2 regions of the Enterococcus sp. AAFC-DPL-5182 genome follow, and region 1 is predicted to be linked to the other one. Evidence: a T-box and tRNA genes for the amino acid it is inferred to sense, from the RefSeq annotation. Region 1 holds a T-box; the other holds one or more tRNA genes.
The links. The T-box of region 1 lies ahead of pheS (phenylalanine--tRNA ligase subunit alpha). A T-box ahead of a tRNA ligase gene usually reads a tRNA of that ligase, here a tRNA-Phe.

Region 1 (15,719 bases):
CCTGGCTTTCCAGTACGTTCGTTTGCTATATTACCAAACTGAAATACGATGTAAGTATGCGAAAAAGCATACAGAAATTGATTGCTAAATAGCCTGATCATTGATAGAATAATTGTTGTATAGTAATTATTACAAAATGATTTTGATTCTAAGTTGTATGATGACAGGACTAGTAATCGGCTTTTACTCTAGTAAAAACGAATGTATATGCCAATGTTATTGTTGACTATATTGATGACTGATTTGTCCTTCTCGTGCAACTATACGAGGAGGGCATTTTTTTGAAGGTAAGTATTTTTTCTACATGTGTTGTTGATTTATTATTCCCTAATGTAGGGCAGGCGATGGTGGAGGTATTAGAGCGTTTTGGTTGTGAGACATCATTACCAGATAAACAAACGTGCTGCGGGCAACCGACTTATAATAGCGGATATATAAAAGAGAGCTATGCCACTTTAAAAAATCAAATCGATTGCTTCGAGGAGGCAGAATACGTAGTCGGACCAGCTGGTTCTTGTGTCGGAATGTTAAGAGAGTACAAACATTTCTTAAAAGATGATCCTATCTATGGCCCGAAGGCTGAAAAACTAGCAGCTAAGTCATTTGAATTTAGTCAATTTCTTTATCGGGTATTGGGCGTGAAAGACGTTGGCGCTACGTTGAATGCAAAGGCAACGTACCATCGTTCCTGTCACATGACGAGAATTTTGAAGGAGCGAGAAGCCCCATTTGTCTTATTAGATCATGTCGAGGGTTTAGAAATGGTTCCATTAAATCATATAGAGAACTGTTGTGGATTTGGAGGAACTTTCTCAGTAAAAATGCCGGAAATATCTGAACAAATGGTCACAGAAAAAATGAATGACGTAATCGATACTAAGGCAGAAATTTTGATCAGCGCAGATATGGGTTGTTTGATGAATATCGGAGGCAAATTCAATCGAGATGGAAAGCAAATCAAAATTATGCATATTGCAGAAGTTCTAAATCAACAAGTGAATAATAAACGCATGGATCAGCCAAAACGAATGACACTCATCTAGGAGGAGAGATTGTGGGATTAACGACTAGTTCAAAATCTTTTAAAGAACGATTGGAAGATAGCAGAAAAGATGTTTTTATGCAAAAAGCTGTAGCGAAGGCTCAAGATGATCAGTGGATCAAACGTGAAGGGGCTAGAGAAGAACTTGGGCATTGGGAAAAATGGCGCGATTTAGGAGAACAAATCAGAAAACATACGATTTCTTATCTACCTGATTATTTGGAACAGTTTAGCGATCAGGTAGCGCAACAAGGTGGAAAAGTTTTTTTTGCAAAGACAGCAGAAGAAGCCACTGAATATGTAAAACAAGTTGTCTTAGATAAGAAAGCAAAAAAAGTTGTAAAATCAAAATCAATGGTGACCACTGAGGTTGACATCGATCCAATGTTATTAGAGTTGAACGGTGTAAGTGTTATGGAAACTGATTTAGCTGAGTTTATTTTACAAATGGATGACTGGGATGAACCTTCTCACATTGTTTTCCCAAGTATTCATAAAAATCGTGAACAGATTCGACAAGTTTTTGAGAATAAGTTAGGCTACAAAGGAGATAATGATCCAGTTAATTTAGCAAGATGTGCCAGAGAAGTAATGCGCAAATTTTTCCTAGAGGCGGAAATAGGTATTACGGGCTGCAACTTTGCGATTGCGGATAGCGGCATGATCAATTTAAATACGAATGAAGGTAATGCCGATTTAACGATTAGTATTCCAAAAACTCAGATTGTGTTAATGGGAATGGAGCGAATTGTTCCTAGTATGAAAGAAGCAGAGGTGCTAGATAATTTATTAGCAAGAAGTGCGGTTGGTCAAAGTCTAACAACTTATGTGACGTTTGCTGGAATCAAAAATGAAGATGAGTCAGATGGTCCAGAAGAATTTCATGTTGTTATTTTGGATAACGGTCGTTCTAATGCATTAGGAACGGCTTTTGAGCCAGTATTACAATGTATTCGCTGTGGTTCTTGTCTCAATGTTTGTCCAGTCTATCGACATATTGGCGGGCATGGATATGGTTCGATTTATCCTGGGCCAATTGGTGCTGTATTATCACCAGTTTTAGGTGGGTACAAACAATTTGGAGAACTACCTTATGCTTCTAGTCTGTGCGGTGCTTGTACAGACACTTGTCCGGTAAAAATACCATTACATGAACTGTTGATCGAACATCGAAAAGTTATGACAGATGAATTAAAAATGCAGCACGGATTTGATGATTTTCAAATGAGAGTTGTAGGTAAGGCAACAGCTACACCAAGTTTATTCAAACTAGCAATGAAAGTTGATCATGCAGGTTTGGGACCGTTAAGTAAGAAAAAAGATATTACAGTAGACAACATGTTTCAATATGGTGGGTATGTAGCAAAAGGTCCTGGATTGGTTAAAGGTTGGACAGATGTTAGAGATCTCCCCCGTCCACCCAAAAATTCTGAAAATTTTAGAAGTTGGTATAAAAAGCATAAAGCAGGTGAGCAAAATGACTAATGCCAATATACAAAATAGAGAATCCTTTTTAGAGAATTTAAGAGAGAAGTTAGGAATTGAACGTCAAAATGTCAAAGATCATCCATTTCATCCAATCAATGATCTGCCAGAAACAACATTATCAGATAAATCAGCTGAAGAGTTGCTGGAAATTGCTAAAAAAAGAGTAGAAAAGATCAACACAAAACTAATAGAAACAACCCAATCACAGTTGGAGAACACCATAGAACAATTAATAGATCAATTGGGACAAGGGAATATTTTGTTACCAATTGATGAACGTTTTTCAGAGTATGGATTGGAAAAATTTACTCAAGCAAAGCATTCAGACAAAAGAAATGAGCAGTTCCTGTTTTGGCAAAAAGGTCCAGAACAAAGGGAAGTCAATATCACTAATGCTCAGAGCGCAAATATCGCTATAGCATTTGCTGAATTTTTGTTAGCTGAATCAGGCTCAGTAGTAGTTGAAACAAATGCTGGCCAAGGTCGTTCATTACATTTTTTACCCAAACATTATATTTCGATTATTCCTATGAGTAAAATCGTCCCTCGTTCAACTCAAGCAGCGGCTTATTATGCAGAAAAACAAGCAACTGGCGAAAAAATTGGCTCCGCAATCCATTTTATTTCCGGACCGTCGAATTCCGGGGATATTGAAATGCAGTTAGTAGTTGGGCTCCACGGACCACTTGCTGTGTACTACATTATTGTAAAAGATAGGTAAGGTGAAATATGTCTAATTAAACCAGTTATTAAAGGTTGTTTTAAAAAATTAGTTAAAAAGAAAAGAATACTGTAGGAATTTGAATGTTTGTGGTAAACTATAGAAAGCAAGTTTTTTGGAGGAATGAATTTGAAGTCTAAAGAGTTATTACATACAATCTTATTTTTTGTTGGTTTAGCAGCACTACTATTTTTATTAAGACAGTTCGTTTTTACACCAGTCGTGGTTAAGGGGCATTCGATGGACCCTACATTGGCTGATGGTGAACGAGTGATCGCATTAAAAAATACAGAAATCAAACGTTTTGATATTGTGACATTTCCAGCACCTGATGAGCCAAAAAAGAATTATATCAAGCGCGTGATTGGTTTGCCGGGTGATACGATCGAATATAAAAATGATGTTTTATATATCAACGACAAAGAGGTCAAAGAACCTTACCTTGATGAATTCAAAGCCGAAGTGACAGATGGATTGCCACTGACCCTTGATTTTACTTTAAGTGAAGTGACAGGTGAGAAGAAGGTTCCAGAAGGTGAATATTTTGTGATGGGTGATAATCGCAGAAATTCTAAAGATGGACGAATGATTGGTTTTATTAATAAAGATAAAATCTCAGGTGATGTTAAGTTTGTTTTATGGCCGTTGAACCGTTTTGGAACAATTTAACAATAGATTTCATTAATGATAATACAAGAAAGCTCTCTTTTAAATAAGAGGCTTTTTTTGTTAAATAATGAAAGCCGTATTATAAGTTGATTTATGATAAACTAAGAACATGAAACATTTATGAGGGATGTGACAAAATGAGTTTACAATTTATCCGCGGAACTGCTGAGATGGATTTAGAAGAAGCCTTAATACAAGCTTCTATACAGTGGTTAGAGGAAGACAATACGCATGAAGTATTCTACCTAGTGCCAAACCACATGAAATTTGAGCAAGAAATCAATGCCTTAACACGAATAAAAAATAGCCAAAATAGTCAAAGTGATTCAATCGCAACCATGCGCTTTCAAGTGTTTAGTTTTTACCGATTGGCATGGTACTTTTTACAACATACGCAATTTTACGGTTCAGAAGTTCTTTCAGAAGCCGGCGCTGCAATGGTTTTCAGAAAGATTTTGTCGGAAAACGAAGAAGCGTTAAAAGTCTTTCGTGGAGAGGTCAATAAATCGGGATTTATTCAGCAACTATTCGATTTATATCAAGAAATGAAAGAAGGAAATATTGATTTAGATGAGTTGTATGGGTATTTATCCCAATCTGATTCGGGTAGTAAAGAACAGGATTTACAATTAAAGATCCAAGATATTAAATTAGTTTTTTCAAAATTTGAAGAAACCATGAGCCAGTATGGTATAAAATCAGCAGAAATTATTAATTTTTTGACGGAGTATCTAGAGACAAAAGATCTACGTAACGTTTTATTTGTAATCAATGGGTATCATACGTTTTCAGCAAGAGAGTTGAAATTGATTGAAACGTTGATGCGTCGTGGTGGCGAAGTCAAAATTTCATTAGTATTGGACAAAAAATATCCGAACGAACTACCGAAGTTAATGAACTTATTTTATGAAACAGGTACAACGTATCACAAGTTGTACCAATTAGCTAGAAACTCAAATGTGGCAATACTGCCCGATTATATTGAAAAAAATAAAGTCTTAGTTACCAATAATAGTCTTCAAACACTTGAAAAATACTGGGCTGAGGTTCAAGAAAATCATCCTAAAATAGAAAGACAAGGGCTCAGTGATGATCATCTTCAATTTTGGTGTGCAGAAAATCCTAAAGAAGAAATCAATCATATTGCTAAGGAAATTAGGAGATTGGTTACAGAAGAAAAGTATCGTTACAAAGATATTCAATTGTTAACACGAGAATTGGATAGCTATGAGACGATGATTGAACCTCTGTTTGCGCTGCATGAAATTCCCGTTTATTTAGACCGAGATATGGCAATGGAACAGCATCCATTAGTTGAGTTTATTCAATCGTTGTTCGCAATCCATACGTATCATTATCGTTATCGAGATGTATTGCGTTTTTTAAGAACAGAATTATTTTTCCCGTTGGGAGATCAAGTGACCGTTGAAGAATGGCTAATCGAGCGAAATGAATGGCGTCGAAAAATCGATGTGACGGAAAATGTTGTCTTGGCATACGGCTACGAAGGCTACCACTGGGAGCAGGCTAAGAACTGGCATTTTATTCGCTATGACTTTGAAGCGGAGGAACAAGACGATACTGAAATGATCGAAAAAGACTCAAATGCTGTAAGAAACATGATCCAACAAACAATCCCTGCTTTTTTCAAACAGATCCAAAAAGCGAATACTGGAATCGAAGCAGCAGACTGTTTTTATCGTTTCTTAGTGCGTAATGGGGTAGAAAAGCAATTGATGATGTGGCGTAACCAAGCCATTGAGAGCGGACAGTTAGAAGAAGCCCGCAATCATGAGCAAACTTGGGAAGCTTTGATGACGTTATTAGATGAATATGTGACGATTTATGGAAAAGAAAACTTCGATCTAGATTTATTTGAAGAAATTTTTTCTAGTGGTTTAGAGGGACTACGTTATAATAAAGTACCAACAGCTATTGACCAAGTACAAGTGCGATCAATTGATTTAGCGCGGCCTGGTCAAGCGAAAATCGTTTTTGCCATTGGTTTGACGGATCAAGTTTTACCACAAAAATTTGATAACAAAACTTTGCTATCAGATGAGGAACGGCACTTTGTTAATGGTCATTTAGATGACGGACAATTTTTATTGAATGATACAAGAAAAAGTATTGCTAGAGAACCGTTCAATGCTTATATCCTTTTTACCTCAGCCACTGAACGTTTATATTTTTCCTACCCTCGTGTAAAAGATACTGCGAAAGATGTGAAAGCATCTACTTATCTAACAAATATTCAAAGAGACTTAGGGATACAGATGCAGCAAAGAAATGCTCTTACGATCTTAGATGATGAGCAAATCAGCTTAGAACACATAGGGACATACCGAACACTGATCAGTGATTTGACAAATCTCAAGCGGCAAAAAAAAGAAACACAAGAAGGCATTTTGTCTTTTTGGCTTGCGTTGGAACGTGAATTAATGAAGCAGCCTGAGGCGTCATTGGCACAGCATGTCTTTGAAAGTCTCAGCCATCAGAATTTGCCGGAAAATCTAGAAGAACATCTTGCTGATGAACTATATACAAAACACATTTATACATCGGTTTCACGAATGGAAAGCTTTTATCGTTGTCAATATCAATATTTTTCACGCTTTGGGTTAGGCTTAAAGGAAAGAGATGTTTTTGGATTATCGCCAGCTGCAACGGGTGATTTCTTTCATGAAGCATTGGATCAGTTCTTTAAATTGCTGATTATGCAGAATAAACAATTATCTGAGTTAACTGATCGAGAAGTAAACGAATTTACAGAACAAATTTTAAACGCTGTATTTGGTGAAATCAAATTTTCAATTCTAGATACATCTAGCCGGATGAACTATATCCGATACCAATTAGGGCAAACCATCAAAAAAGTTAGCTGGGCTTTGAAACGCCAAAGTGAACGAAGCGGGATGACAACTGTTCAGACAGAGGTATTATTTGGTCAAATCGCCAGCCAAAAAGGAATTAAAGGCTTAGAATTACCGCTGCAAAATGGTGGTAATATCAGTGTTAGAGGTAAAATCGATCGATTGGATCAATTAGTGACGCCTGATTCTACATACTTGGGAGTCATTGATTATAAATCGAGTCACAAGAAGTTCAATATTACAGAAGCCTATTATGGTTTAGCGATGCAGATGCTGACCTATCTGGATGTGGCTTTGATGGATGCTGTAAACTTGGTCGGTCAGTCGGCCAAAGCTGCGGGTTCATTTTATCTCCATGTCCATAATCCAATTCTTCCTTATGAAACAGAAGAGAAAAAAGAACAACAGCTTTTAAAGAAATTTCAGTTTGATGGCTTGTTATTGAATGATCCAATTTTACTTGAAAACTTAGACAAAAGTTTACAAGCCAAACAGACTTCTTTGATATTTCCAATCGAAGAATCCGCGAAAGAAATTATCAAACCAGGGCGTCGTCAAGAAGATAAGTTCGTGACAGAGCCTGAATTAGAAGCATTGTTAACACACAACCGTAGTAAGTTTATTGAAGCAGGTAATAAAGTTACTAGCGGGAAAATCGATTTAAATCCAGCATATCAAGGAAAAGAACGGATTGCCTGTCGTTTTTGTCCATTCAAAAGTGTTTGCAATTTTGATGTGATGTTGAAAGAAAATAATTATAATCGAATCGAAACATTGTCTAAAAAAGAAGTGATGGATCGCTTGGTTGAAAGCGAGCAGGAAGGAGGAACTATCAATGAGTAAAACAATACCTTTGCGTCCGGAAAACGAACAATTTACGGATAATCAATGGCAAGCTGTCTTTGATGGGGATGAAAATATTTTAGTTTCTGCTTCTGCTGGTTCTGGAAAAACGACCGTCCTTGTTCGCAGGGTCATTGAGAAACTTAAAAGCGGTGTAGATATCGATCGATTATTGATTGTAACGTATACAGAAGCCGCAGCGAAAGAAATGAAAGAAAGAATCCAGAGTGCTTTACAAAAGGCAATCACAAATGAAAGTGAACAAGAAAAAAAACAACATTTTATTAAACAATTAAGCTTACTTCCTACAGCTCATATCAGCACATTACACGCTTTTTGTCTAACGGTGATTCGTCGTTTTTACTATTTGATTGAAATGGACCCGGTTTTTCGTTTACTGACTGATGAGACAGAGATGTTACTTTTGAAAGAGGATGTTTGGGATGAGCTTAGAGAACGATTCTACAGTGAGGACAGTGAAGCGTTCTATCAATTGACAAGTAACTTTTCCAATGATCGGAGTGACGATGGACTAACTCGATTGATTTTTTCTTTATATGAATTTGCTAGAGCTAATCCAGATCCAGAGGAATGGCTAGCTCACTTGGCAGACAGTTACCGTTTAGAGGGCCAATTAGGCGAATCAGCTCTGTTTCAAGAGTATTTAAAGCCTCAAATGATGGAAACGCTGTTCCGTTGTGTAGATCGTTATGAAGAGATGATTCAGTTGACAGAAGGTGAAGAAAAGCTTGAAAAAATAGCTATCCTTGCTAGAAACGAAAAAGAGTTTGTGGAAACCTTCAGTAGTCAACTAGCAGATAATGATTTAGAGTCAGGTTTTGAAATTTCAAAAACAGTTACATTTGAACGATACCCATCTATACGTGTAGAAGAATTAAAAGAAATAGCTGCTCAAGCTAAGACTTTACGTGAACAAAACAAGAAAGCTATCAATGATATTTTAACGAACTTGTTTACATTGTCACCAGAGCAAATGAAAGAGATTTTAGAGCAGTCAAAACCACTTGTTCAGGAAATGGCTAAGGTAGGAAAAGCATTTATTGATACTTATAGCCAGCAAAAGCTAAGAAAAGGGCTAGTTGATTTTAATGATTTAGAGCATTTTACGTTAGCTATTTTAGCAAAAAAAGAGGCAGGCGAATGGTTTGCTTCAGAAGCTTCCAAGTACTATCGAGAGAAGTTTGATGAAGTTTTGGTTGACGAGTATCAGGATATCAACCGACTGCAGGAAACGATTCTTTATTGGTTGAGAAGACCATCAGCCGATGAAGGGAATTTGTTTATGGTAGGGGATGTGAAACAGTCGATTTATTCATTTCGTCTAGCTGATCCCACGTTGTTTATTGAAAAATATAATCAATATGGAAAAAATAAAGAGGGGAAACGGATTGTTTTAGCTGAGAATTTCCGCTCCAGAAAGAATGTCTTAGATTTTACTAATTTAGTTTTTGAACAATTGATGGATGAAAGAGTTGGGCAAATTGCATATGACGAAGCTGCTCAACTTGTTCACGGATTTGATCAATTTGATGAAGCTGAAAATTATGATACAGAACTGTTGATTTATGAAAAAAAATCAGAGAAGTCGGAAGAAACAGTGGATTTAGCAAATGCGCCTCAATTGCTCCTAGAAGATAAAACGGAAGGCGAACTGCATATGACAGCGTTAAAAATCAGAGAATTGATTGATAATAAATTTTTGATCTATGATAAATCGATCAAAGAAAATCGTCCGCTGACGTATAAAGATATCGTGCTATTAACACCAACCAAGAAAAATAATTTAACGATTCTTGAAATATTTAAAATAGCTGGAATTCCAATTCAAGTCAATGATGCACAAAATTATTTTCAAGCAACTGAAGTTCAGACGATGGTGTCCCTTTTACAAATCATTGATAATCCGTATCAAGATATTCCTTTAGCTGCGGTGTTACGTTCACCCATAGTTGGTTTGAAAGAAAATGAGCTAGTTGAGATTCGGTTAGCTGCTAAAAAGAGTTCTTATTACGAAGCCTTTTTAACGTTTAATCAAAGAGATACGGAGAATCAAAAACAACAATCATTAAAGGAAAAAACAAAGAATTTTGCTGAATTACTGGATAAATGGCGTGAAATTGCTAGACGAAATCAATTAGCCACATTGATTTGGCAAATCTATCAAGATACTGCGTATTTAGATTACGTCGGTGGAATGCCAGCTGGGAAACAACGACAGGCTAATCTTTTTGCATTAGTTGATCGAGCAGCAAGTTATGAAAAAACTAGTTTCCGCGGGTTGTTCCAATTTGTTCGTTTTATAGAGAAAATGCAGGAAAAAGATAAGGATTTGGCAGAACCAGTTATTTTAAGTGAAGAAAATGCTGTTCGGGTGATGACGATTCACGCAAGTAAAGGACTAGAGTTTCCAGTAGTTTTTGTTTTGGATATGACCAAAGAATTCAATCTTGGTGATCTGAATGAACGTTATATTTTTGATGATCGCTTAGGAGTAGGAATTCGTTATCTTGATCAGACAGACCGAGTACTTTATGAAACCTTGCCATTCCTAGCGATTAAACAGGAAAAATTAAAAAAATTACTTTCAGAAGAAATGCGTAAATTGTATGTCGCCTTAACGCGAGCAGAACAAAAACTCTATCTTGTTGGGTCTTATAATGACCAAGAGGCAACTTTTAAAGAATGGTTGAAGGTTGCTGATGTTCAGACAAAAGTTTTGCCTGGGGAAAATCGTTTACAAGGTAAAAGTAGTTTGATGAACTGGGTAGGAATGACTTTGATTCGTCATCAGAGAATGGCAGAATTTCAGACTGAATTTATAACTGAAAGTGTAGCTGGTATCTCACAACATCCTGCAGGATTTACCCTTAGTTTTATGACAGAAAAAACAATTCAGGAACGATTTGCAGCGCTTCAATTCTTTGAGACAAGCTCTACAAAAGTAGAAAACGCTGCAAAGAGTGATGCAACAGCTATTGAAAAAGGGTTACGTCGTTTAAATTATGACTACCCCTATCAACTTTCAACAAAAACGACAAATTATCAATCGGTATCAGAAATCAAACGTATTTTTGAAGATCCTGATAATAAAGAAATTGCTAAGATCGAAGTAAATGAAAAGAATACATTACAACCGACATCGATGATCATTCACCGGATGAGTGAAGGGGAGTTAGGTAAGCCGAGATTTATTGAAACGATTAGAACGCCGTCTCCAGTAGAAATCGGAACAGCAACACATTACTTGTTGCAACTATTAGATTTAAAGAAAGAACCAACCAAAGAGAGTATCCTTCATTTGATCGATGAATTAGTTCAAACAAAGATTATCCAAGAAAATGTGGCAAAACGAATCAATATCGATCAAGTTCTAGCTTTTTATCAAACGAGCTTAGGTCAACAACTTTTAGAAATGCCCAATCAAGTTATCCGTGAGCAGCCATTTTCAATGTTATTGAAGGCAGAAGACCTAATCAAAGATTATCCTAAAGAAACTAAAGATGATTTATTGATTCACGGAATGATCGATGGCTACATCGAAAAAGAAGAAAGTTGTATTCTTTATGATTATAAAACAGACTTTGTACTGGACAGTGAAAATACAAAAGAAATCAAAAAAATTATCCAACGTTATAGAGGTCAGCTGAATTTATACCGAAAAGCGTTAGCCCAAGCAACAAACAAGCAAGTAAATCAAGTGTTTCTAGTGTTATTGTCGGCTGGAATCATTATTGACATGGACAAAGAACAAATTATTGAAAAAATGGATTAAAAAATGAAAGCAAATCTACTTACAAATTGTAAGTTGTGTGCTATACTCAGTTCACGAGGTGAGGAAAATGGAGCAAGTAAAAACAACCGAATTTTCACTATGTCCTAAATTTGAAAAAGCTTTTGCGATTTTAGGAAAAAAATGGAATGGTTTGATTATTGATGTCTTGTTGGAAAATGGTCCTCAACGATTTGGTGAGTTAAGACAAAAGATCCCTGAGCTAAGCGATCGAGTGTTAGTAGAACGCTTGAAAGAGTTAGAAGGAGAAGGAATCATCTCAAAAGCAGTCCGCTGTGATGAGAGTAGCCGTCTAGAATATTTCCTCACAAATAAAGGCAAGGACTTACAACAAGCAATGGAACAAATCCAGCATTGGGCAGAAAAATGGGTCACCGCTGAAGAATGCAGTTGACCTGAGACTTAATTTCTTGTAAACTGTAAATAATTGAATAAAAAAAAACGTAGATGGAAACGAGTAATTTGGCTGATGCGAAAAGGGAAAACCTGTCTTAGACTGTAAACAGGTTGCGTAATCGAAAAATGAAGTTCACTTCCGGAGTTTGTTTGTTCTAATATAGAGCAGACCGGTGAGAGCCGTTATAAGAATTGAGTGCATGATTTTTTGTCATGAAGTAGGATGGTAACACGATAGCTCGTTCCTTGATAGAGGAGCGAGCTATCGTTTTTTATTTTTATTAAAGCTTGAATGAGTTTGTTCGACTTTTGCTCTACTATTTAGGCTCAGTTCAAACATTAAGCAAAGGAAAGGGATAGAAAAATGACATTAAAAGCTCAATTAGAAGCATTGAGAGATGAAACATTGGCTAGTATTCAAAATGTAGCAGATCTTAAAGCACTAAACCAAATCAGAGTCGAAACTTTAGGTAAAAAAGGCCCTATTACAGAAGTGCTGAGAGGGATGAAAGATTTATCCGCGGAAGAACGTCCAGTGGTGGGAGGTTTTGCTAACGAAATTCGAGATCTTTTGACCGAAGCTATAGAAAAACGAAAAGAAGTTCTAGAAAGTGCTGCTTTAAATGCTGCTTTAGAACAAGAAACAATTGATGTAACACTCCCAGGTAAGCAAATGGCTCACGGAACTCGCCATATATTATCTCAAGTAATGGAAGAAATTGAAGATATTTTTGTTGGTATGGGCTATCAAGTTGTAGAAGGTTATGAAGTTGAATCCGATCATTATAACTTTGAGCGCATGAACTTACCTAAAGATCACCCAGCTCGAGATATGCAAGACACATTTTATATTTCAGATGAGATTTTGATACGTACACATACATCGCCTGTACAAGCTAGAACGATGGAAAAGCATGACTTTTCAAAAGGCGCTTTACGTATGATTTCACCAGGGAAAGTATTCCGTAGAGATACTGATGATGCTACTCACAGTCATCAATTCCACCAAATCGAAGGTTTGGTCATCGATAAAAATATTACGATGGGGGATCTTAAAGGAACCTTGGAAGTAGTCATGAAGAAAATGTTTGGTGAAGATCGTAAGATTCGTTTACGTCCAAGCTATTTCCCGTTTACAGAGCCTTCAGTTGAAGTTGACGTAAGTTGTTTCAAATGTGGCGGTTCAGGTTGTAATGTTTGCAAACAAACAGGCTGGATTGAAATTTTAGGAGCGGGTATGGTTCATCCGGATGTCTTATCTATGTCAGGAATTGATCCAAATGAGTATAGTGGTTTTGCATTTGGTTTAGGGCCAGACCGAGTAGCGATGTTACGTTACGGTGTGAATGATATTCGTAATTTTTATCAAAATGATTTACGTTTCTTAAATCAGTTCAAGGTAAAGGAGTAATCGACGATGTTAGTATCTTATAAATGGTTAAGTGAATATTTGGATCTATCAGAAATTTCTGCTAAAGAGTTATCGGATCAAATGTCTTTAACAGGAATCGAAGTTGAAGGAATTGAAGTACCAGAAGAAGGATTAAAAAAAATAGTTGTCGGTGAGGTCAAAGAATGTGTTCCTCATCCTAATTCAGATCATCTGTCGATTTGCCAAGTGGATATCGGTGAAGAAGAATTGTCGCAAATTGTTTGTGGTGCACCAAATGTTAAAGCTGGTATCAAAGTGATCGTAGCTTTACCAGGATCTCGCATTACTGGTAACCAAAAAATTAAAAAAGGTAAAATGCGTGGCGAAGTTTCAAATGGTATGATTTGTTCTTTACAAGAATTAGGTTATTCCGATAGTGTTATTCCTAAAGCTTATTCTGAAGGAATTTATTATATGCCGCAAGATGCTGTTAATGGTGATGATGTCTTTTCCTATTTAGATATGGATGATCATATTATCGAATTGTCAATTACACCAAATCGTGCGGATGCGCTAAGTATGCGCGGCGTTGCCTATGAAGTAGGGGCTATTTACCGTCAAACACCTAAATTTAACGATGAAGTTTTAGAAGAAGACACTAGCGAAAATGCTGCTGAATATATATCCGTAGAAGTTGAAGATAAAAAAGATGTTCCTGCTTATCAAATCAGAATTATCAAAGATGTTAAAATTGCAGAAAGCCCAATGTGGCTACAAACACGTTTGATGAATGAAGGAATTCGTCCGATTAATAACGTAGTGGATATAACAAACTATATTCTTTTATTATTTGGACAACCACTGCATGCATTTGATTATGACAAATTACAAAGTAAAAATATTTTAGTAAGACGTGGGAAACCAGAAGAAGAAATCGTTACTTTAGACGGTGAAACGCGAAAACTTTCGACTGAAAACATCGTCATTACTAATGGGGAGAAGCCTGTAGCATTAGCTGGTGTAATGGGGGGAGCCGATTCAGAAATTACGGATGGAACAACAACGGTTGCTTTGGAATCTGCTTTGTTCGATTCACTTTCAGTTCGCAGAACCTCCAAAGAATTTAATCTACGTAGTGAATCTTCCAGTCGATTTGAAAAAGGCATCAATCATGCAACGATTGGTGAAGCAGGGGATATAGCTGCAGCTATGATCGCTAAGTTAGCTAATGGAACAGTTGTTTCAGGGAAAGCAATTGGATCTGATCTAACCATTGAAGAGGTCGTGGTCAGTGTGACGGTTTCGCGAATCAATGAATATTTAGGAACTGAGATGAATCAAGAAATTGTTAGCGAAATTTTCGATACACTAGGATTTACTTATGAACTTAATCAGGATAAATTCAATGTAACGGTTCCTCCTAGACGCTGGGATATCAAGATTGAAGCGGATTTGATCGAGGAAGTTGCGCGAATTTACGGTTATGATAACCTACCATCTACTTTACCAAAAGGGGAAACTGTAGCAGGGAGTTTAACAAGTGGTCAAGAATTAGTTCGTAAAATAAAAGGCTTATTAGAAGGCTGTGGTGCAAGTGAAGCCATCAGTTATGCCTTGACAACAGAAGAAAAATCCCTTCAATTTATGATGAGAGACAGTCAAATAACTCGTCTACAATGGCCAATGAGTGAAGAACGTTCTGTCTTAAGAATGAACTTGATTTCAGGGTTACTAGATGATGTAGCGTATAATGTTGCACGTAAAAATAACAATGTTGCTCTTTATGAAATTGGACGAGTATTCTATCAAGATAACGATCCTAAAAAAGAATTGCCTCATGAAGAAAATCATTTAGGAATCGTATTATCAGGGAATAAAGTTGTAAAAGATTGGCAGACAAAAGAAGTGCCCGTCGATTTTTATACAATCAAAGGGATGCTGGAAGTGTTATTTGATTCTGTAGGAATTAAAGATAAAATAACTTATGAAGCGACAAAAGATAACCAAGAGCTGCATCCAGGGAGAACTGCTTTAGTGAAATTAAATGACGCGGTCATTGGGTTTATTGGTCAAGTTCATCCGACAATCGCAAAAGAGTATGAGATTCCTGAAACCTATGTCGCTGAGTTGAACCTTCAAGCTATTATTGAAGAAGAAAATGATGCGTTAGTTTATCAACAAATTTCAAAATTCCCAGCAGTTTCGAGAGATATTGCTTTACTAGTTGATGAAACAGTAATGAGTCAAGAATTGGTTGAAACAATTTCTAAACATGCTGGAAAATTCTTGCAGTCTGTTCATTTGTTTGATGTTTATCAGGGAGATAACATTGCTGAGGATAAAAAATCAATGGCATATAGCTTAACATTTGTAAATCCAGAAGCAACATTGGTTGATGAAGAAATCAATCAATCAATGGAAAAAGTAGAAAAAGCCTTAGTTGAACAATTTAATGTAACGATTCGTTAAAAAGAAATAAGAGTACAGCCCATACTATTATATAG
Region 2 (15,719 bases), 380 kb from region 1:
GCTAGCAAACAAATGAGCTTAACAATCTTCGGATTGTGTTCAACTTTTATTATGAGAGTTTGATCCTGGCTCAGGACGAACGCTGGCGGCGTGCCTAATACATGCAAGTCGAACGCTTCTTTTCTACCGAGTGCTTGCACTCATTTGAAAAGAGGAGTGGCGGACGGGTGAGTAACACGTGGGTAACCTACCCATCAGAGGGGGATAACACTTGGAAACAGGTGCTAATACCGCATAACAGTCGACACCACATGGTGTTGATTTGAAAGACGCTTTCGGGTGTCACTGATGGATGGACCCGCGGTGCATTAGCTAGTTGGTGAGGTAACGGCTCACCAAGGCCATGATGCATAGCCGACCTGAGAGGGTGATCGGCCACACTGGGACTGAGACACGGCCCAGACTCCTACGGGAGGCAGCAGTAGGGAATCTTCGGCAATGGACGAAAGTCTGACCGAGCAACGCCGCGTGAGTGAAGAAGGTTTTCGGATCGTAAAACTCTGTTGTTAGAGAAGAACAAGTAGGAGAGTAACTGCTCTTACCTTGACGGTATCTAACCAGAAAGCCACGGCTAACTACGTGCCAGCAGCCGCGGTAATACGTAGGTGGCAAGCGTTGTCCGGATTTATTGGGCGTAAAGCGAGCGCAGGCGGTTTCTTAAGTCTGATGTGAAAGCCCCCGGCTCAACCGGGGAGGGTCATTGGAAACTGGGAGACTTGAGTGCAGAAGAGGAGAGTGGAATTCCATGTGTAGCGGTGAAATGCGTAGATATATGGAGGAACACCAGTGGCGAAGGCGACTCTCTGGTCTGTAACTGACGCTGAGGCTCGAAAGCGTGGGGAGCAAACAGGATTAGATACCCTGGTAGTCCACGCCGTAAACGATGAGTGCTAAGTGTTGGAGGGTTTCCGCCCTTCAGTGCTGCAGCTAACGCATTAAGCACTCCGCCTGGGGAGTACGACCGCAAGGTTGAAACTCAAAGGAATTGACGGGGGCCCGCACAAGCGGTGGAGCATGTGGTTTAATTCGAAGCAACGCGAAGAACCTTACCAGGTCTTGACATCCTTTGACCACTCTAGAGATAGAGCTTTCCCTTCGGGGACAAAGTGACAGGTGGTGCATGGTTGTCGTCAGCTCGTGTCGTGAGATGTTGGGTTAAGTCCCGCAACGAGCGCAACCCTTATTGTTAGTTGCCATCATTCAGTTGGGCACTCTAGCGAGACTGCCGGTGACAAACCGGAGGAAGGTGGGGATGACGTCAAATCATCATGCCCCTTATGACCTGGGCTACACACGTGCTACAATGGGAAGTACAACGAGTCGCTAGGCCGCGAGGTCATGCAAATCTCTTAAAGCTTCTCTCAGTTCGGATTGTAGGCTGCAACTCGCCTACATGAAGCCGGAATCGCTAGTAATCGCGGATCAGCACGCCGCGGTGAATACGTTCCCGGGCCTTGTACACACCGCCCGTCACACCACGAAAGTTTGTAACACCCGAAGTCGGTGAGGTAACCCTTGTGGAGCCAGCCGCCTAAGGTGGGATAGATGATTGGGGTGAAGTCGTAACAAGGTAGCCGTATCGGAAGGTGCGGCTGGATCACCTCCTTTCTAAGGAATATTACGGAAACTTACACATTCGTCGACACTTTGTTCAGTTTTGAGAGGTTTACTCTCAAATTAATAAGTACCACGGGGCCTTAGCTCAGCTGGGAGAGCGCCTGCTTTGCACGCAGGAGGTCAGCGGTTCGATCCCGCTAGGCTCCATTAGTAACCAATGGGTTACTAGAATTGTTCATTGAAAACTGGATATTGAAGTAAAAAAGTAATCAAAACAAACCGAGAACACCGCGTTGAATGAGTTTTTTAATTAAAATAGTTCGAATGCTTATTTTATTGGTGACGCCTCTATCGCTAGAGAAACGAACCAAACAAACTGACCGTAAGGTCATAAGGTTAAGTGAATAAGGGCGCACGGTGGATGCCTTGGCATTAGGAGCCGATGAAGGACGGGACTAACACCGATATGCTTTGGGGAGCTGTAAGTGAGCTATGATCCAGAGATTTCCGAATGGGGAAACCCAACATCTTTTATAGGATGTTACTTGCCAGTGAATACATAGCTGGTTAGAGGTAGACGCAGAGAACTGAAACATCTTAGTACCTGCAGGAAGAGAAAGAAAATTCGATTCCCTGAGTAGCGGCGAGCGAAACGGGAAGAGCCCAAACCAACAAGCTTGCTTGTTGGGGTTGTAGGACTCCGTTGTGGTAGTCTGTCAAGATAGTCGAAGAATCTGGAAAGGTTCGCCAAAGTGGGTAATAGCCCCGTAGACGAAATGTTGGCAACACCTAGGAGGATCCTGAGTACGGCGGAACACGAGAAATTCCGTCGGAATCCGCGGGGACCATCCCGCAAGGCTAAATACTCCCTAATGACCGATAGTGAACCAGTACCGTGAGGGAAAGGTGAAAAGCACCCCGGAAGGGGAGTGAAATAGATCCTGAAACCGTGTGCCTACAACAAGTCAAAGCCCGTTAATGGGTAATGGCGTGCCTTTTGTAGAATGAACCGGCGAGTTACGATTGCATGCGAGGTTAAGGTGAAGAGCCGGAGCCGCAGCGAAAGCGAGTCTGAATAGGGCGAATGAGTATGTAGTCGTAGACCCGAAACCATGTGATCTACCCATGGCCAGGTTGAAGGTGTGGTAAAACGCACTGGAGGACCGAACCCACGTACGTTGAAAAGTGCGGGGATGAGCTGTGGGTAGCGGAGAAATTCCAAACGAACTTGGAGATAGCTGGTTCTCTCCGAAATAGCTTTAGGGCTAGCGTCGAAGTTAAGAATGATGGAGGTAGAGCACTGTTTGGACTAGGGGCCCATCTCGGGTTACCGAATTCAGATAAACTCCGAATGCCATTCATTCATATTCGGCAGTCAGACTGCGAGTGATAAGATCCGTAGTCGAAAGGGAAACAGCCCAGACCACCAGCTAAGGTCCCAAAATATATGTTAAGTGGAAAAGGATGTGGGGTTGCACAGACAACTAGGATGTTGGCTCAGAAGCAGCCACCATTTAAAGAGTGCGTAATAGCTCACTAGTCGAGTGACCCTGCGCCGAAAATGTACCGGGGCTAAACATATTACCGAAGCTGTGGATCACACCTCTGGTGTGATGGTAGGAGAGCGTTCTAAGGGCGTTGAAGGTCGATCGTGAGGACGGCTGGAGCGCTTAGAAGTGAGAATGCCGGTATGAGTAGCGAAAGACGGGTGAGAATCCCGTCCACCGTATGACTAAGGTTTCCTGGGGAAGGCTCGTCCGCCCAGGGTTAGTCGGGACCTAAGCCGAGGCCGATAGGCGTAGGCGATGGACAACAGGTTGATATTCCTGTACCAGTTGTTTTTGTTTGAGCAATGGAGGGACGCAGGAGGCTAAGGAATGCATGCGACTGGAAGTGCATGTCCAAGCAGTAAGTCTTGAGTAGAGTCAAATGCTTTACTCTATACGGACAAGCTGTGATGGGGAGGGAAATAATAGTACCGAAGTTCCTGATGTCACACTGTCAAGAAAAGCTTCTAGTGAGAAAACAACTGCCCGTACCGTAAACCGACACAGGTAGTCGAGGAGAGTATCCTAAGGTGAGCGAGCGAACTCTCGTTAAGGAACTCGGCAAAATGACCCCGTAACTTCGGGAGAAGGGGTGCTGACTTCGGTCAGCCGCAGTGAATAGGCCCAAGCGACTGTTTATCAAAAACACAGGTCTCTGCAAAATCGAAAGATGAAGTATAGGGGCTGACGCCTGCCCGGTGCTGGAAGGTTAAGAGGATGGGTTAGCTTCGGCGAAGCTCAGAATTGAAGCCCCAGTAAACGGCGGCCGTAACTATAACGGTCCTAAGGTAGCGAAATTCCTTGTCGGGTAAGTTCCGACCCGCACGAAAGGCGTAACGATTTGGGCACTGTCTCAACGAGAGACTCGGTGAAATTTTAGTACCTGTGAAGATGCAGGTTACCCGCGACAGGACGGAAAGACCCCATGGAGCTTTACTGTAGCTTGATATTGAGTGTTTGTACCACATGTACAGGATAGGTAGGAGCCGATGAACCCGGAACGCTAGTTTCGGTGGAGGCGCTGGTGGGATACTACCCTTGTGTTATGAACCCTCTAACCCGCACCACTTATCGTGGTGGGAGACAGTGTCAGGTGGGCAGTTTGACTGGGGCGGTCGCCTCCTAAAGAGTAACGGAGGCGCCCAAAGGTTCCCTCAGAATGGTTGGAAATCATTCGCAGAGTGTAAAGGCAGAAGGGAGCTTGACTGCGAGACTTACAAGTCGAGCAGGGACGAAAGTCGGGCTTAGTGATCCGGTGGTTCCGCATGGAAGGGCCATCGCTCAACGGATAAAAGCTACCCTGGGGATAACAGGCTTATCTCCCCCAAGAGTCCACATCGACGGGGAGGTTTGGCACCTCGATGTCGGCTCGTCGCATCCTGGGGCTGTAGTCGGTCCCAAGGGTTGGGCTGTTCGCCCATTAAAGCGGCACGCGAGCTGGGTTCAGAACGTCGTGAGACAGTTCGGTCCCTATCCGTCGCGGGCGTTGGAAATTTGAGAGGAGCTGTCCTTAGTACGAGAGGACCGGGATGGACTTACCGCTGGTGTACCAGTTGTTCTGCCAAGGGCATTGCTGGGTAGCTATGTAGGGAAGGGATAAACGCTGAAAGCATCTAAGTGTGAAGCCCACCTCAAGATGAGATTTCCCATTTCTTTAAGAAAGTAAGACCCCTGAGAGATGATCAGGTAGATAGGTTGGAAGTGGAAGTGCAGTGATGTACGGAGCGGACCAATACTAATCGGTCGAGGACTTAACCAAAGAAACGAAATAAAAAAGTTTTTTCGGAATGTTTGATTACTACTTCAATCCAGTTTTGAGTGAATAATCACTCAACTTAATAGCAACAACACCCAGTGTGGTGGCGATAGCGAGAAGGATACACCTGTTCCCATGCCGAACACAGAAGTTAAGCTTCTTAGCGCCGATTGTAGTGAAGGGTTTCCCTTTGTGAGAGTAGGACGTCGCCACGCTAATTATTCCGGCATAGCTCAGTTGGTAGTAGCGCATGACTGTTAATCATGATGTCGTAGGTTCGAGTCCTACTGCCGGAGTTCCTTAATATAGGATTTATGAGTAATATTTTGCTTCTTTTAACTCTGGAGAGTTGTCCGAGAGGCCGAAGGAGCATGATTGGAAATCATGTAGACGGTGAACGCTGTCTCAAGGGTTCGAATCCCTTACTCTCCGTATTAAGTTTTTATTGGCCCGTTGGTCAAGCGGTTAAGACACCGCCCTTTCACGGCGGTATCACGGGTTCGATTCCCGTACGGGTCATTTATATTTATTGGAGGTTTAGCTCAGCTGGGAGAGCACCTGCCTTACAAGCAGGGGGTCGGCGGTTCGATCCCGTCAACCTCCATTAAATTACGGTTTGGTAGTTCAGCTGGTTAGAATGCCTGCCTGTCACGCAGGAGGTCGCGGGTTCGAGTCCCGTCCAGACCGTTTTATTAATTTTTGGCGCAGTAGCTCAGTTGGTAGAGCAACGGATTGAAGCTCCGTGTGTCGGCAGTTCGATTCTGTCTTGCGCCATTTGGAGGAATAGCGAAGTGGCTAAACGCGACGGACTGTAAATCCGTTCCTTAGGGTTCAGTGGTTCGAATCCACTTTCCTCCATTACATAGTAGGGATATAGTTAAACGGTATAACTACGGTCTCCAAAACCGTCATTGTGGGTTCGATTCCTACTATCCCTGTTAATAGTTTATGGCGATTGTGGTGAAGTGGTTAACACAGCGGATTGTGGTTCCGCCATGCGTGGGTTCGATCCCCATCAGTCGCCCTTAGCTTTTAAAATTATCATATGCTTTATGGCGATTGTGGTGAAGTGGTTAACACAGCGGATTGTGGTTCCGCCACGCGTGGGTTCGATTCCCATCAGTCGCCCTTAGTTCTAATATTGGGGTATAGCCAAGCGGTAAGGCAACAGGTTTTGATCCTGTCATGCGTTGGTTCGAATCCAGCTACCCCAGTTTTCTCTAATAGAGAATGTTTCATTTATAATATGGCGGTATAGCCAAGTGGTAAGGCAGAGGTCTGCAAAACCTTCATCACCGGTTCAAATCCGGTTACCGCCTTGCAAATTTATTTCATGCCGGCGTGGCGGAATTGGCAGACGCGCTGGACTCAAAATCCAGTGCCCGCGAGGGCGTGCCGGTTCGACCCCGGCCGCCGGTATAAAAGATAAGCCAACGTTGGTGAAACGTTGGCTTGTTTTTTAATATTTTAATACATTGGTTAAAAGGAGGTTATTATGAGGAAAATAAGAGTTTATTGTTTATTTATCTTGCTAGTTGGCTATATTAGTCCAATCATTGTAAGCGCCGAAGAGATCAACGAGCATAAACTAGATGAATCTGCAGAACAACACATAGAAAACAGTTCAGAAAAATTCAGTACATACGATAATGAAGCAGAAGAAGTTATGCCTCAGAAAGAGAGTACATTAGATACTTCAAGAAGTGTGCCTGAAGTATCTAATGAAATAAAAGAAGAAAAAAGTGGGAAAGTAATTGTTGCCTCAGGAATGTTCGGAACGAGTAAATGGCAAATAGATAATTCTGGAGCTTTACATATAGGTAGTGGTGACTTTATAAATACTAGAAATAGTTCACCTTGGTTTCCATATAGAAATCAAATTAATAAAATAGTTTTTGATGGACCTGTCAAAGCTAGCAGTAATTCTTCCAATCTTTTTTCAAATTTAGATCGAGTTGTCGAAGTTGAGAATCTTGGTGAGCTTGATACAAGTAATGTTACTCTAATGCGAGATATGTTTTCAAATACAAGTAGCTTAGTAAGTTTGGATTTATCTCATTTTGATACAAGCCGAGTAATTGATATGGGATTCATGTTTTCTTACGCAAGCAGTTTAACAAACTTAAATTTATCAAGTTTTAATACAAGCAATGTAGTTTATATGAGAAGTATGTTCTTTGGGACGCAAAATATAGATCATTTAGATTTATCAAACTTTGACACAGGTCATGTAGAAGATATGAGTGGTATGTTTATGAGAAGTGGAGTAAAAAACCTCGATATCAGTCGTTTTGATACAAGTAATGCAACAGACATGAGTGGTATGTTTAGTGGTCTTGATTTGGATGGTTTAGATCTATCTCATTTTGATACAAGCCAAGTGACAAACATGGCAGCTATGTTTGGCTGGAGTCAAATAACGAACTTAAATGTTTCTAGCTTTGAAACAGCTCAAGTCAAAAACATGGATGAAATGTTTACAGGGACTCAAATAGATAGTGTAGACTTATCCAGTTTTTATATAAATAATGTGAAAAATATGAATAATATGTTTAGTGGTAGCCAAATAAATAGTATCGATATATCTAATTTTGATACAAGTATGGTAGTTTATATGTATGAAATGTTTGCACGTATGAGTGAACTTAAACATATTAATCTTGGCGAAAATTTTCAATTTAAAGATGGAGTAACATTACCTTCTCCAAGTAATATTTTACCTTATTATGGAAAGTGGCAACGAGATCATGAAGGAATAGTCTATACATCAGAAGAATTAGCAAATCAATATGATGGTTTAACAATGAAGGGAAATTATTATTGGGCAGAAAAACAGCCCAAGTTAGAAGTCAGGGACTCTACAATTTATACGGGAGACGAATGGAATCCACGAGATAATTTTATTTCAGCTGCTGATGAAGAGGGGAATATCCTTTCATTTGATCCAGCTATGACTACTGATACTGTAAATACTGAGTTCCCAGGAACCTATGAAGTTACGTATACAAATAACAGCGTGTCTAAAACAATCATAGTGACTGTAAAAAAAAATCTAGAAACGATCGAGGCTGAAGATACTATCATTTATGTTAATGATAGGTGGGAAGCAAAAGATAGTTTTCTCTCAGCTACTAATAGAGATGGAGAGAGTATTGAGTTTAATGCTAATATGACTGCAGATACTGTGAATACTACTATTCCTGGAACGTATCCTGTAACTTATAAAAATGGAAGATCATCAAAAACAATTGAAGTGATTGTAAAAGAAAATAAAGAAAGTATTTATGCTAAAGATTCTCTTATTTATGTTGGAGATAACTGGGAAGGGTATGACAGTTTTGTATCAGCAACTGATAAGGATGGAAATGAATTATCTTATAATGATTCCATGCTATCTGGAGAAGTAGATACTAAAGTACCAGGGATATATAATGTTGATTATACCAATGGTGAAGCTACAATTAAAATAACGGTCACTGTCAAAGATAACCTAGCTAGTATTCAGGCTAACGACTCAACTATTCATGTTGGTGACAATTGGCATGCAGAAGACAATTTCAAAGGGGCAACAGATAAGGCGGGGGATCAGCTAAGTTTCAAAGATATAACCGTTACTGGAAAAGTCGATACCTCAAAAGCAGGTAAGTATGAAATAACATATGCTTATGATCAAGTTTCGATGACCATTTTTGTGTTTGTTGAGGAAAATAACGATGAGAGCAGTATTGATAAGGATAACTTCGGAGATAAAATGGATAACAATTTAAAAAATGAAAATAGTACTAAAAAGAATACTAATCATGTACTTCCTAAAACAGGCGAGCAAGTCCATATGTTGCCTATAGTATTCGGTCTATTTATTTCTATGTTATCTGTTATCATGTTGAAAATAAGAAGAAAAGTTTTATAATGCGTAAGAAAACGTAAAAAAGAGGAAAGGCACTGAGTTGTTTTTCCTCTTTTTTGGTGCACAAATAGTATCAGATACTAAGCTTTTTTGAGAATAGTTGTTCCACCTGTTCTTCAGCCCACTGACACCACCTCAGTTCTTCTTCACAAATACGTATTCTTCTTTGGATGACAAGGAAACGCCCAAAGTTTCTGTTCTGTTCAACAGGATCACTCAACTGTTCTATTTGTTCTTGCTTTTCTTGGTTTTGCTTTAAAATTTTCAGCTGATGCTGTCTTCTTTCAAAAAGTAGCCCTTTGACTGTGTGTTTATCTAGAATAGAAGCAACATAGATTTTAGCTAGAAATTCGTCTTTTTGAGAGGGCTCCTTGGTTTCTTCTTGAATCCAGAGATTAACAACTTCTTCTCCTTTTTTGGTCAAATGATAAATCTTTTTTTGTGTATGTGTGTCATCAGTTTCTACCGATACATATTCGTCTTTTAAAAGTTTCGCCAGAGAAGTGTAAATTTGACTGTGATGGGCTTCCCAAAAAAGAGCAAGGTATTGCTTTAATTCATAACCAGTACAAGGTTTTCTAACTAACATACAAAGTAAAATATAACTAAGAGTATTCATTGAAGCCAGTCTCCTTTTATTTTTTTCTTTATTATACCATAAAAATATGTGTATTAATAAACATGTAAATATTGACATGTTTATTTTTTTGTAGTATCTTTTTATAGAAAGAAGGGAAATAAATGGAAGAAACAGGTATTTTAGAGGAACAAGTGAAGATAGAAACTAAGGTGGGGTTGCGATCGGCATATGCAGTGGCATTTACATGTATGATTGCATTTATGGGAATTGGTTTAGTTGATCCTATTTTGAAAACAATTGCTAGACAATTAGATGCAACGCCAGCTCAAACAACTTTATTGTTTACGAGCTACATGTTGGTGACAGGAGTCATGATGTTGTTTACTGGTTTTATTTCCAGTCGAATAGGTGCAAAGAAAACATTGATTTTTGGACTTATTATCATTATAGGATTTTCATGTTTAGCTGGTTTTTCTGAAACAATTGAAGGACTGATTTATTTACGTGCGGGCTGGGGTTTAGGAAATGCTTTATTTATTTCAACTGCTTTATCAGCTATTGTGGGTGTGTTAGCCGGGCAAACAGAGAAAGCAATTATCATGTACGAAGCATCTATGGGACTTGGAATGGCTATTGGTCCGTTGCTTGGTGGTGTATTAGGAAGCATGTCTTGGCGTATGCCATTTTTTGGTGTAGCTACTTTGATGCTTATTGCAAGCTTTGCGATTGGTCTTTTATTGACTCCTATCGCTAAACCAAAGAAAAAAGTTACTCTTTGGGCAGGGATCAAAGCTTTAGGTAATCATAAATTACGTTCAGTTGGCATTATTGCACTACTATATAATTTTGGTTTCTTTACCTTATTAGCATATGCACCATTTTTACTGGAAGGATTTTCTGAAATGCAAATTGGATTTGTCTTTTTTGGTTGGGGCGCATTATTAGCTATTGCATCGGTATTCATTGCACCTATTTTAGAAAAACAGATCAATACGTATCGTACGATTTTACTTGCATTATTTTTATTCTTTGCGTGTTTGTTCTTTATTGGCTTCAGCGCCCAAAAACCTGGATTGGTTGCAGCAGGTGTTATCATGGCAGGCTTTTTCCAAGGTCTGATCAATACACTTTTGACAACTATTGCTATGGAGATACCTGAGATCGAAAGAAGTGTAGCATCATCTTCTTATAGTTTTATTCGTTTTTTTGGCGGAGCGATTGCGCCATTTATTGCTGGTAAGCTAGCGGAAATTTGGAATACAAGTATACCCTTTTATTTTGCTGCCTTTATGGTTCTAATAGGTCTTGTATTTGTGGTCGTTCATAATCAATATTTTGCTACAGAAGAAGAGTATGAATAGAAGAATTTAAAAAACGCAGCATCTCTGAGAACTTCGAAGATGCTGCGTTTTTACTAATATTAGTATTACATTTTTAGGTATTTAATAAATTCAATATACAAACGAACGATCTACTATCGTTATAGTAATAGTTTTTGTAGCTGGAAATCAAATAAACGATTCGCTCATAAAAAAAGCAGTGATATAAAAGATTTCATCTTTAGGAATAGAAATGGCATAATAAGCTTCTAAAAATTGACTATTTTTTTGAACAATAGAAATTTCATTTGAATATTTTTCCTTAAATGTTAAAGTTTGCGGGAAAGTACTGACATTTTTTCCTTGTTTTAAACGATCGATCATACAAACGATATGACAAGACAATCCAATTTTTATTTCATAAGAGATAGCAGGATTGATTTCTGCCGCCATCGTTTCCACCCATTCTCGAATCGATAGAATCAAATTCTCACCATCTTTATATTCCAACATAGTTGCAATATTTAGACGCATGCCTTCAAAGGCGATTTCATAATCGATAAGTGATTGGATTTTTTCTGTTTTTGTTTCGTCTAGTGCATCAGTAATTGAGAAATGCGGTGCAGTGAAAGGATATTGAAACGTACCGATCGTACAGATTATTTTTCCAGATTGGCTTAAGTTTGCGACAGTTCGTTCAAGTAATTTTTGATCTGTGATTTGTAAAGATACAATTTCACAAGCAGCACCTCTCAAATTCAAACGGCTACTTAGCATTTTTTTGATCATTTGAGCCGATCCTTCTCCAGTAGTGCATAAAGTGAGTATATATAATTTCGACGGACTTTTTTCTTCTGAATGTTTTTTATAAGTAGAAAGTCCTCTGATATTTATAGTTGCTTCAAATATTTCATTTAGCCCATAGCCAAGAGAGGCTTTTCTACTCGCTTCTAAGACATGAAGTGTACTAACTAATTCAATACAACGGATTTGAATATTTAATTTTTTCTCTAATTCATCACTGAAATTAATCAAAGAGCCCATGTCTACTAGTAAAAGAACGTCTTTTAACTGCTCTTTTGAAGAAAGATAATTTTGTATATTGGTCAAAGCGGTAATCGGTTTCTCGTCAAGACTCATATCAAAACCTACAGCTATTTGTTCACCCAAAAGCTTATTAACAACTGTCGCCATACTGGTTGCCGTGGATTCCCCATGAGCCACAACAATGACTTCGACCTTCGCTCTTTTTTTACTTTTATTTTCATCGGTTGTAAAAAATAATGCAAGAAAGGCAACTTCATCTTCAGGTAGTTGAATACTAAAATCAGTCTCAATAACCGAAAGACAATGCTGTGCTGTTTCAAAATGTCTAGGATATTCTTTTTTTATCTCAGAGATTCTTGGGTTAATGATAGTCTGACCTCTTTTTATTCTCTGAATCGTGTTATATAGATGAAGAGAGAGTCCATAACGAACATTATCAGGTAGATAAACATTCAATAATCGAGAGGCTTTTTCACAGACTTTATTAGCAGTTGCCACAATTTCTGATCCGACTATCTGTTCTAAATTAGTTAAATCGATTGTTGAATCATTATCATATGAACGATAGTAATTAGTGATCGTGGTATCGATAATCTCAGAAGTTTGGGAAAAATCAAGACCGATTCGTTCCATATCATTCATTTTTTGTTCAATGATTTGGTAGATATCATTTCCGTTCGGCGTATCTTTAGGTAAAAAAAGAGTGGTTTCTTCTTCATTAAAAAGAAAAAATCGAGCATTCATATTTGGTAAAAGTAACCATATTTTTTTTCGGTCTTCATTGTTGTAAAGACCTTCACGGATATAATGTGGTAATTCATAACTACCTATTTTAATAGTTCCTTCTTGTCGAGCAATAAATTGCGCATAAGCTTTTGCACAAAGCAACTGAATATCTGCTTTTAGTTGACCTACATTATTTGGACAATGATAGCCTAATAATGCTCGAATCGTATTGGTGGAAACTTCTATCGCTGTCCCTAATTTTTTAGTCTCCATTTGGAAAAAAGTTGCAATCAAGCCTAGTCGTTCTTCTAGTCCTCGTTCAATTAAGCTTGGGATTTCGATTCTCATTGGAATTCTACGAATAAAGGTTTGTAGTAAAGAGGAAGAGGTATCTTCCGTTGTTGCACAAACGAGTAGTACTTGTGCCTGTCTTTCACTACTGGTCTCACCAAGTCTTCGATAAACGCCGCGGTCAATAAAAGTAAACAACATTTCTTGTCCTTCAGGAGGAAGGCGGTGAATTTCATCAAGAAATAGGATACCCCCATTGGCTTTTTCTAATAAGCCAGTTCGATCACTTTCTGCACCTGTATAAGCACCCTTGAGAACACCAAAAATAGAGCCGACCAATAATTGAGGGTTGTTGGCATAGTCAGCACAATTGAAGGTAACAAAGTTAGAATCCGCTTTCACTTTGTTTTGAGAGACTGCATAAGTATAAATCAATTCGGCGAACATACTTTTTCCGACACCTGTTTCGCCAGTTAATAAAATATGCATGCCATTTGGCGGGTATAAGACAGCAGCTTTAGCCTGTTCACCACAGTGAAACAAACTGGGGCTTTTTTTGATGAAGTCATCTAAGATATTCGTTTCAGCTTTTTCTTTTGGATTAGTTGAAAAGAAAAAAACAGGCTTCGTTCCATTTTTTTCTGCTTTGCCTAATTTAACTAATTGATTTAAGTCACTACTAACATTTGCTCGTGTAATGTTTAATTGTTCTGCGATTTCACTTGCTGTGACTGGTGTTTTTTCAGAATATTGGCGTAGTAATTCTGCCACTTTATCGATTCTTTTCATTTTTCCCCGACCTTTGATAAATATGTGTTTTTGTGTTCTATGGATTAAGTATACTGGTGTGAAATGAAATAGTCAAAGTCATGTGTTTTATTCTTGACAATGTGTTTTATCGCTGGGTTGGAATGTGTTTTTTTTTAGGAAATATGAAACACATTTGATGAGAACCTTGTTTCATAGCCTTTCTAATCGTTTGGCACGTTTATTGCTTATATAAATATGACAACGTAACGAGTGTTTGAAAGGAGAATGTCAAATGATTTCAGAGACAGATGTAATGCAAATTATTGTGTATGCTGGCAATGCCAAGTCACTGGCAATGAATGCAATCAAGGAAGCAAAAGGTGGAGAAATAGAGGGTGCCAAAAAAATGTTGGAGGAAAGCAAGAGCAATCTGAAAATTGCACACCAGCATCATACAGATATTTTACAGAAATTTGCGAACAATCCAGAAGAACCAGCAAATATGTTTTTGACTCATGCACAAGATCATATGATGGCCGCTATCACAGCAACAGATTTTTCAAAAGAATGTATCGATTTACATGAAGAGATACAAGAAATGCGTATTTTAATTAAACAGAATGCATAAAATAAAAGGAAAAGGTGATTAGGATGAAAATTACATTAGCGTGTGCAGGTGGAATGTCAACAGGAATGTTAGTTAAGAAAATGGAAGAATATGCGAAATCCCAAGGAATCGAAGCAGATATTTCAGCCTGCGGACTTAGTGAATTAGAAGAACGAGTAACAGGTTCGGATATTATCTTGTTAGGACCTCAAGTTGGTTATCAATTGGACGATGTGAAAAAAGAATATCCAACTATTCCAGTACTTGTGATTGAAATGATGGATTATGGCATGATGAATGGGGAAAAAGTCTTTAAGAATGCTCAAGAAGTTATTGCATCTAATTAGGGTTAGTTAAAGGAGGAGTACAAATGTCAGAAACGAAAAAAAGTTCATTTACTAATGGGTTGAACGTATTTGTCAATAAGTTTTCAAATAATACGTTTGTTAAAAGTATTGCGAATGGTATGATGATGACGCTGCCGATTACCATTGTGGGAAGTTTGACAACAATAATCGGCATGATTCCAGGTTTGCCAGAAATCGTTGTGAAGGCTTGTTCGCTTGGCACATCAATTTCAAGTAATTTAATTACGATTTATGTGATTATTGGTATTTCAAGTGCAATGGCCAAAGAGAAAAAAGGTGATATGATTTCTTCGATTATCTTAGCGTTAGCGTCGTTCTTCGTTTTAACACCAATAACTGCATTTGATATTGGTAAAGAGAAACCGGCGATGGCTTTTGAATTAACCTACCTAGGCTCAAAAGGGATTTTTGTTGGAATGATCGTTGCATTGGTTGTAACGTGGGTGTTTGCTAAGATGGTCGAAAAGCGTATCACGTTTAGAATGCCAGAGAGTGTTCCTACAGCAATCGCTAAAACATTTGAAGCAATTGTTCCTGCTGCAATTATTTTTATTGTTGTTATTCTAATAAGTACAGCATTCGCTGAGACGAAATTTGGAAATGTTCATGATTTTATTTATACGAATCTTCAAACACCACTGGAATCTTTAGGTGGTTCAATATGGTCTGCACTATTTATTATGTTCTTATCAGAATTGCTATGGTTTTTTGGTATTCATGGAAGTATGGTTGTAGGTTCTGTTATCGCTGTTTTATTTACAACTCAAGCATATGCTAATATGGAAGCAGTAGCGGCTGGAGAAGTAGCGACAAATATTATCAATTCATTCTTCTTAGATGCTTTTAAAGGCCCTAGAGCTTTAGCATTAGCTGTGATTTTAGTATGGATGAGTAGAAGCGAAAAGTTCAAGTCGATTGGTAAGATCTCTTTAGTGCCTAGTATTTTTGGGATTACTGAACCAATGAAATTTGGTATTCCGATGATCATGAATGCGGTCATTTTTATTCCTTTAACTCTTTCGGCAGCTGTTTGTGTAGGAATTGCTTATTTGGCAACGATTATTGGGTTTCTACCAGTTATTAGCGTGAATGTTCCTAAAAATCTGCCGACCTTCTTATCTGGTTTTATGGCCGCTGGTTGGCAAGGATTAGTCGTTCAGCTGATTCAATTTGTTGTGGTATTATTATTGTATCTGCCATTTATGAAAAAATTAGATAGTCAAGGTGTTGCTGATGAAGCCGCAACTCTTGAAAATAATTAGGA

Region 2: it has a tRNA-Phe gene. The T-box ahead of pheS (phenylalanine--tRNA ligase subunit alpha) is inferred to sense a tRNA for this amino acid. The anticodon was not compared.

What each region holds. Positions count from the first base shown of each region.
Region 1 covers NZ_CM177101.1:1,827,425-1,843,143, forward strand. The annotation lists gene AC4BB7_RS08425 (cyclase family protein) at 1-42, shown strand, start outside; gene AC4BB7_RS08430 ((Fe-S)-binding protein) at 282-1,043, shown strand; gene AC4BB7_RS08435 (LutB/LldF family L-lactate oxidation iron-sulfur protein) at 1,055-2,527, shown strand; gene AC4BB7_RS08440 (LutC/YkgG family protein) at 2,520-3,251, shown strand; gene lepB (signal peptidase I) at 3,375-3,920, shown strand; gene AC4BB7_RS08450 (PD-(D/E)XK nuclease family protein) at 4,058-7,636, shown strand; gene addA (helicase-exonuclease AddAB subunit AddA) at 7,629-11,429, shown strand; gene AC4BB7_RS08460 (winged helix-turn-helix transcriptional regulator) at 11,497-11,841, shown strand; T-box leader at 11,883-12,093, shown strand; gene pheS (phenylalanine--tRNA ligase subunit alpha) at 12,208-13,254, shown strand; gene pheT (phenylalanine--tRNA ligase subunit beta) at 13,261-15,684, shown strand.
Region 2 covers NZ_CM177101.1:2,205,465-2,221,183, reverse strand. The annotation lists rRNA gene AC4BB7_RS10345 (16S ribosomal RNA) at 48-1,608, shown strand; tRNA gene AC4BB7_RS10340 (tRNA-Ala) at 1,692-1,764, shown strand; rRNA gene AC4BB7_RS10335 (23S ribosomal RNA) at 1,952-4,863, shown strand; rRNA gene rrf (5S ribosomal RNA) at 4,960-5,075, shown strand; tRNA gene AC4BB7_RS10325 (tRNA-Asn) at 5,083-5,156, shown strand; tRNA gene AC4BB7_RS10320 (tRNA-Ser) at 5,204-5,292, shown strand; tRNA gene AC4BB7_RS10315 (tRNA-Glu) at 5,308-5,379, shown strand; tRNA gene AC4BB7_RS10310 (tRNA-Val) at 5,392-5,464, shown strand; tRNA gene AC4BB7_RS10305 (tRNA-Asp) at 5,474-5,547, shown strand; tRNA gene AC4BB7_RS10300 (tRNA-Phe) at 5,562-5,634, shown strand; tRNA gene AC4BB7_RS10295 (tRNA-Tyr) at 5,638-5,718, shown strand; tRNA gene AC4BB7_RS10290 (tRNA-Trp) at 5,728-5,798, shown strand; tRNA gene AC4BB7_RS10285 (tRNA-His) at 5,812-5,884, shown strand; tRNA gene AC4BB7_RS10280 (tRNA-His) at 5,916-5,988, shown strand; tRNA gene AC4BB7_RS10275 (tRNA-Gln) at 6,003-6,074, shown strand; tRNA gene AC4BB7_RS10270 (tRNA-Cys) at 6,109-6,179, shown strand; tRNA gene AC4BB7_RS10265 (tRNA-Leu) at 6,196-6,279, shown strand; gene AC4BB7_RS10260 (bacterial Ig-like domain-containing protein) at 6,356-8,770, shown strand; gene AC4BB7_RS10255 (PadR family transcriptional regulator) at 8,841-9,386, opposite strand; gene AC4BB7_RS10250 (MFS transporter) at 9,509-10,708, shown strand; gene AC4BB7_RS10245 (sigma-54-dependent transcriptional regulator) at 10,856-13,519, opposite strand; gene AC4BB7_RS10240 (PTS lactose/cellobiose transporter subunit IIA) at 13,773-14,108, shown strand; gene AC4BB7_RS10235 (PTS sugar transporter subunit IIB) at 14,132-14,434, shown strand; gene AC4BB7_RS10230 (PTS sugar transporter subunit IIC) at 14,458-15,717, shown strand.